3 regions of the Streptomyces sp. NPDC020742 genome follow, and region 2 is predicted to be linked to each of the others. Evidence: riboswitches for the same ligand, from Rfam matches in the RefSeq annotation. Region 2 holds a riboswitch; each other region holds the start of a gene.

What was found. A riboswitch is a leader RNA that binds a small molecule or an ion and turns the genes downstream of it on or off. The one in region 2 is predicted to bind cyclic di-AMP.
Region 1: linked by a shared signal. The riboswitch ahead of AB0G84_RS30680 (M23 family metallopeptidase) and the one ahead of AB0G84_RS27045 (C40 family peptidase) in region 2 are both predicted to bind cyclic di-AMP.
Region 3: linked by a shared signal. The riboswitch ahead of AB0G84_RS27425 (M23 family metallopeptidase) and the one ahead of AB0G84_RS27045 (C40 family peptidase) in region 2 are both predicted to bind cyclic di-AMP.

The regions. Positions count from the first base shown of each region.
Region 1 covers NZ_JBFAEA010000027.1:22,358-24,611, reverse strand. The annotation lists gene AB0G84_RS30685 (DUF2332 family protein) at 1-889, opposite strand, end outside; cyclic di-AMP (ydaO/yuaA leader) riboswitch at 1,145-1,326, shown strand; gene AB0G84_RS30680 (M23 family metallopeptidase) at 1,338-2,254, shown strand, end outside.
Region 2 covers NZ_JBFAEA010000019.1:56,006-58,259, reverse strand. The annotation lists gene AB0G84_RS27050 (ATP-binding protein) at 234-662, shown strand; gene AB0G84_RS27045 (C40 family peptidase) at 802-1,275, opposite strand; cyclic di-AMP (ydaO/yuaA leader) riboswitch at 1,280-1,480, opposite strand; gene AB0G84_RS27040 (hypothetical protein) at 1,754-2,062, opposite strand; gene AB0G84_RS27035 (ATP-dependent Clp protease proteolytic subunit) at 2,068-2,254, opposite strand, start outside.
Region 3 covers NZ_JBFAEA010000020.1:459-2,712, forward strand. The annotation lists gene AB0G84_RS27420 (GntR family transcriptional regulator) at 1-576, opposite strand, end outside; gene AB0G84_RS27425 (M23 family metallopeptidase) at 750-1,538, opposite strand; cyclic di-AMP (ydaO/yuaA leader) riboswitch at 1,551-1,707, opposite strand; gene AB0G84_RS27430 (pitrilysin family protein) at 1,918-2,254, opposite strand, start outside.

The DNA of each region.
Region 1 (2,254 bases), on a different contig from region 2:
CCAGGGCCGCGCTGTGGAAGATCACCAGGGTCGCCCCGGGCGGCGCCCCGGCGGCGAGCGCCGGCAGTTCGGCGAGCGGATCGCCGCGGACGATCCGCGGCCGGGGCGCGGCCCGTACGGCGTCGACCGCCGCGGCGAGGCGGTGCGCCCGCTCCTCGTCACCCGGCCAGAGCAGCGACTGCAGCCAGCGCAGATCCTCCCGCTCCGCCACCGGGTCGAGCGGGTCGGCGGCGATCCCGGCCCGCCAGACGACCTCGGGCAGCTGTGCGGGCAGCTCCCCGGCCGCCCAGTCCGTACGGCACCCGAGGGCCACCGGGCTCCCCGCCGCGCCCACCTCGGCGGCCGTCCGGCCGTCCGGGGACGCGTAGACGTACCGGTAGCGGTCGGGGTGCAGACTCAGCCCGGCCGAGGTGCCGACCTCCAGCAGTGCCAGTGGCTGCGGCAGTCGGGCGAGCAGCGGCAGCAGGGCGGCGCAGCGGGCGGGTTCCTCGGTCCGGGCGTCCCGGGCCATGATCACCGTGCGGACCTCGTCCCAGTGCCGGATCGTCCACTCCCGCCAGCGGCCGTACGCCGCCTCGCCGCGCGGGCCCAGCTCCGCGTGCGGGCCGTCGAGGTGGCGGACGGCGGCGAGCAGGAGCTGCGGCTGCTGCTTGCCGCCGGCCGGCAGCGAGCCGGACAGCAGATCGCACAGCTCCGGGTCGTGGCCGATCCGCGCGCTCAACTCCTCGTGGGCGTCGGACCGTCCGCGCGCCTCCCACCAGGAGAACTCCCGGTACCGCAGGGACACATCCGGAGGGCTGCCGGGGAGCGGGCCGCCGCCGTGGGTGGTGAGGTGCCCGGTGTGCGTGCGGCTCTCGGCGTGTCCGGTGCTCCCGGCGTTGACGACCATGATCCGACGTTACGCTGTCACATTCCGTGATCGGTAGGGGCCCCTGTGCAGTGCATCTGACGGGCCGTCAGTGCACATTGGTCGGGGAACGGGGGGCCAACTCGCCCGCTTTCCGGATGCGGTGGCCGGAAAGTCCCGGCCCGCGCTTGTGCGCGGCACATAAGGATTCCCAGGAAGGCTTGGAAAATAGCCAGGCTCTCTATTACTGTCCGATAACGCAGCGCGGTCGTCCCAGCCGCCGCAAGTGGCGGCACCGTTCTGCCCACGCCGAATCCCGTATGCGCTTTTCACGCACCTCCAGCACCTTGAACTGCACCAAGGGAACCGGGGAACCACCACCTTGGGGTGAATCGGACGCCTCCGCCAGAGGGCGCCCGTAGGAGACCTTCCTGCTCCGAACCCGTCAGCTAACCCGGTAGGCGAGAAGGAAGGAAAGGAGAGCGCCCCCGTGGCGTCCAACAAGCCTGCCCCCGAGGCCCCGTCCACGTACCCACTCGACGACCACGGAGCCTTCGACGGCCCCGGGTACGCGGGTGGTGCGGAACCGGACGGTGACGGCCCGTGGGAGGAGTGGAACCCCACCGAGGAGTCGGTCCGGTCCGTCCGCGGCAAGCACCGGGTGGCCAAGCAGCGCACCGGAGGGCTCGCCCGTGGCGGCACGGTCCTCGGCGTCGGTGTGATCGCGGCGGTCGGCGCGGGCGGCATGGCCACCGCCGAGGACCGCCCGCCGGTCCCGATCTCGATGCCGGACGTCGGCGGGGTGGCCCACGACCTCTCCGACAGCCTGCCGGACGCCGCGTCGCTCCCCGGTGTCGGCGACCTGATATCCGGCTCCGGCGCGGAGTCCGCCGCGCCTGCCGCCGGTTCTTCGGCCCCGGCCGGCTCCGGTCCGCTCACCCACGCCACCCAGACGCATTCCTCCGGTAGGGACGTCGGCGCCGGCGAGGCGCTGCGCAGCCGCATCCTCCAGCAGGCCGATGTGCAGCAGGACGCCGCCGAGGAAGAGGCCCGTCAGGCCGCCGAGGACGCCGCCGTCAAGGCCGCCGCCACGGCAGCGGACACGGATCGGAAGACCGCGGACCAAGCCGCGGCCGCCAAGAAGGCCGCGGAGGTGGAGGCCGAGCGCAAGGCCGAGGAGGAGGCCCGCCGGAAGGCGGCGGCCGAACGCCTCGCCCAGCTGGCCAAGAGCTTCATCGCCCCGGTCTCCTCGTTCACGCTCACCGCCGGCTTCGGTCAGGCCGGCGACCGCTGGGTCGCGGACCACACCGGGCAGGACTTCGCCGCGCCGACCGGCACGCCCATCAAGGCCGTGCACTCCGGCACCATCACCCAGGCGGGGTGGGCGGGCTCGTACGGCTACCGCAT
Region 2 (2,254 bases):
CTGGAGGGCCCACCGGTGTCCGGTACATCCCAAATCCAGTCTCGCGTCGCAGAGTTCACCGCATCGGGCGACAGATCTCCCTAGATGGTGGTGGATCGGGCACCGCACCGGCAGCATGAGGGGTCACTCTGGCGCACAGCAGAAGTCCGAGGCCGTACCGGTGCCCCGAGCGGCACCCCGGCTCCAGGTCAGTGGACCGGAGCCGGCCTCGGTGGGAAAGGGACAGCGTCGCGATGGCAGACCACCAGGAATCCGCACTCACCCTGCCGAGCGCCCCGGCCTCGGTCGTCCACGCCCGTAGACACACGCTGGCCGTGCTCGCCTCATGGGGGCTGCCGGCCGACTCCGAGCTCGCCGACTCCGTTCGCCTGATCGTCTCCGAACTCGCCACCAACGCCGTCCAGCACACGCTCGGCCAGTCCCCGACGTTCACCGTCGAACTGCGGCTCGACCGCGACGAGGTGCTGGCCGTCGGCGTCACCGACAGCCATCCGCGCCGCCCGCGGCGGCTGCCCGCCGCGGTCCAGCAGGACAACGGCCGGGGCCTGGTCATCATCCGTTTCCTCGCTGCCGAGGCCGGCGGCCGGATGTCGGTCGTGCCCACCCGGTGCGGCGGCAAGACCGTGCGGATCACCCTGCCGTGGAGAGTCGCGGTCGGCTGACCGGCGGCTGCAGGAACCTTTCGCTACGGCCCCGCGCACCGGGCCCGGCCGCTCAGGGCTCGCCGGCCCGGCATCCGGGCTCGCCGGTCCGGCGGCTCGGGACCCGCCCGCCCAGCCGCCCCAGTGGCGCGTCCGCGGCTCAGCGCACCCGCCCGTACCAGACCGCGCGGCTCCAGATCTTCTCCAGCCGGACCACCTGGCCGGTCTTGGGCGCATGCCACATCAGGCCCCGGCCCGCGTAGATCCCGACGTGGTAGACGCCGCGGGTCGAGTGGAAGAAGACCAGGTCGCCGCGCTTGCGGCTCCAGGCGGGGATATGCCGGGTCTGGCCGTACTGCGCGGCGGCGCTGCGGGGCAGGGCCCGTCCGGCGCGCCTGAAGGAGTACAGCGTCAGCCCCGAGCAGTCGAAGCGGTGCGGCCCCTGTGCCCCGTACTGGTAGGGCGATCCCCGCTTGGAGGCCGCGATCCGCAGCGCATAGGCGGCGACGGAGGCGGCTTCGGCGTCCGGGGCCGCCCCCGGAGCGAGGGCGGCCCCGCCGAGCGTGGCCAGTGTCAGGACCGACACGGTGCTGGCGCGTGCCAGCAGATTCGGCGTATGCGTGCGCACGGTCATGCGCAGACCCTTCGTCAGCCGCCTGCGAAGGGATACCTGTCGGGTTCGGGCTGGCGAAGATGCCCGGCCGTGCACACGGCTTCACCCCAAGGAGTCCGTCGGCCGCAAAGCCCCGGACCCCGTCCTGCTTGGGTCCTCCGCTCCCGCCGATCCACCTTGTCGACCGGACGTCCGGTACGGCGGCGGGATTGGGCGCCCGTCCGGACCGCCCCGCCGCTGTGGCGGGGTCTTGTCGTCGAAGGGATCGTCACGCACAAAGCGCCCGAATTCCGAGCTGAAATTGGCGTATGTGACATGCGCCACATTTGGTCCAAATGGTGAAAAATGTTCCGTCAGGTGGCGGGGCACGGGGTGTCGCAACGTCGGGACCAGGAGCGAAACATCGCAGGCCGATGGAATTGCGTTCGACCTCCGCAATTTGTCGCCCCCTTATGGCGGGCGTGGACGCTACGCCGTCCGGGCAGGCGCGCGTGTCGCGTCACCGCCCGTCCTGCGGCGGCACCGTCACCAGTCCGGCCCGCCGCTCACCGTCCAGCACCCGCATCGCCTGGGCCAGCGTCCCGCGGTGGAACTCGCTCTCCCCGCGCTGGTGCATCAGGGTCAGGGCGTCGCGCAGCGCGGTGGCCTTGCCCACCAGGGCCTGTGCGGCGCGCAGCCCGCTGTAGGTGTGGCCGGCGCGGGCCGGATTGATCCGCCCCAGTAGGTCGAGCACCTCCAGGTAGCGGTCGATCAGCTCGCCCTCGGCGCGGGTCAGCGCGGGCAGCGGCGGCGGTTCCGGCGGCAGCATCCGGCTCACCGGTCGACCGGCGCGGGGGTCTGCTTGCGGCTGCGGGTGAGCCCGTCGATCAGGCCGTACTCCTGGGCGGCCTGGGCGTCGAAGAACCGGTCGCGCTCGATGTCGGCGGCGATCCGCTCGCGGGGCTGGCCGGTGTGCCGCGCCAGCATCTCCTCCAGCATGGCGCGGGTGCGCAGCAGTTCG
Region 3 (2,254 bases), on a different contig from region 2:
GGCACGCGCGCGTTCCGCATCCCCTCGGGCCACCGCGTCCAGCACCGCGCCGTGCTCGTCCCACGCCTCACCGGACCGGGCCGGCGGCTCCACCGCGTACATCCACTCGATCTTGCGCCGCAGCTGGGTCAGCAGCGCGGTCAGGCTGGAGCTACCGGCCGCCTGGGCAAGCGTCTCGTGGAACCAGCCGTCCAGTTGCCGCAGGTCGGCGGGGTTCCCGTGGCGGGCCCGGTCGCGGCCGAGCTGCACCAGGCCACGCAGCACCTTCAGATGGGCCGGGCTGCGGCGGGTGGCGGCGCGGGCCGCGCCGAGCGGCTCCAGGAGGGCACGTACGTCGAGCAGGTCGGCGGCCTCCTGCTCGGTGGGCTCGGCGACGCAGGCCCCCGCGTGGTGGCGGGTGGTGACGAAGCCCTCCGACTGCAGGGTGCGCAGGGCTTCGCGCACCGGCACTCTGGAGACGCCGTAACGCGCCGCCAGGATCTCCTCGATCAGCCGGCTCCCCGGCGCCAGCGCACCGGAGACGATGTCCTCGCGAATCGCCGTGCACACTGCATGCGCGGAAATATGGCCTCGCATCGTCCGTGCCTCCGCCGTAATCCCCTGGAAAAGCCGCCGGTCGGCGACTTTTCCGTGACTCTATTCGACCGGAGCGGCTTTTCCGACGGAGTCCGGTTGATCGGGGATAATTTTTGGCCAGCGGACGGATCCGCTGGCCGGAGGTGCGGAGCGCCGGAGGGGCCGGCGCCTCGTCAGACGTTCACGCCGTGCGCGCGCAGATAGGAGATCGGATCGATGTCCGAGCCGTAGTCGGGCGAAGTGCGGGCCTCGAAGTGCAGGTGCGGGCCGGTGACGTTCCCGGTGGCGCCGGAGAGGCCGATCTGCTGGTCCTTGGTGACGGTCTGGCCGACCGAGACGCCGATCGAGGACAGGTGGCCGTACTGGGTGTACGTGCCGTCGTGCATCTTGATCACGATGTTGTTGCCGTACGAGCCGCCCCAGCCGGCCTCGACGACGGTGCCCGAGCCGACGGAGTGCACCGAGGTGCCCGAGGCGGCGTGGAAGTCGATGCCGGTGTGGCTGCCGGAGGACCACAGGCTGCTGGAGGCCTTGTAGCCGGTGGAGACGTATGAGCCGGCGACGGGGGCGACGAAGGTGTTCAGCCGCTTGCGCTCGGCCGCACGGGCGGCGCGCACCTTGGCCTCGTGCTCCGCCTTGGCCTTCTTCCTGGCCGCCTCGGCGAGCCGCCGGGCCTCGTCGGCCCGCTTCTTGGCGAGCGCCTCGGCGTGCTCCTTCGCGGCGACCGCCTGCTGGGCGTCGGCCTGGGCCTCGACCCGGTCGGCCAGTTCGTCACCGAGGACCACGGCCTGCTGCAGACCGGTGTCGTGGGTGCGCGGCTCGTCCGTGGCCGCCAGCGCCGGCGAGGCCACGGAGGCGACGACGCCGGAAGCCGCGAGGGTGGCTATGCCGGCGATGTTGCGGGTCGTACGCGGGGCGGGGGCGGTACGACGGTGCTTCCCGGTGCCACGGGTGAAGGCCATGTGCTGGCTCGTCCTTTCCTTCCTTCTCGCCTACCGGGTTAGCTGACGGGTTCGGAGCAGGAAGGTCTCCTACGGGCTCCTCCGGAGAGGAGTCCGATTCACCCCAGGGGACGTGTGGGTCCCCGGCTCCCCTGGCTCGCGCCGTACGGGGACTCGGCGATGACTGCCCGGTGCCACTGTTGTGGCGGAGTTGTGACGAACAGCCGGACCGACGCTAAACGGGGCAACTTTCAATCGGCAAACAGAACCTGTTTTTTGTGCGGGATGCCACAAGAACCACAGCGGCCAGCCGCCACAAACCGGACATACGACGGCTCCCGCGGCGGCCTGCGCCACGGGAGCCGTGCCGGTACCTGACCAGCTGTCAGGCGACGGGTCGTCAGCCGCTGACGACCGTCACCTCACCGATGCCCAGCGCCTTGATCGGCTCGGCGATCTGCGCCGCGTCCCCCACCAGGACCGTCACCAGTCGGTCCACGGGGAAGGCGCTGACCGCCGCCGCGGTCGCCTCGACCGTGCCGGTCTCCGCGAGCCGGGCGTACAACTGCGCCTGGAAATCGTCCGGGAGCTGCTGCTCCACCTGGTCGGCGAGGGTGCCCGCGACGGCCGCCGCGGTCTCGTACTTCAGCGGGGCGACCCCGACGAGGTTCTGCACCGCGACGTCCCGCTCCTCGTCCGTCAGCCCCTCCGCCGCGAGGGTCCGCAGCACCTGCCAC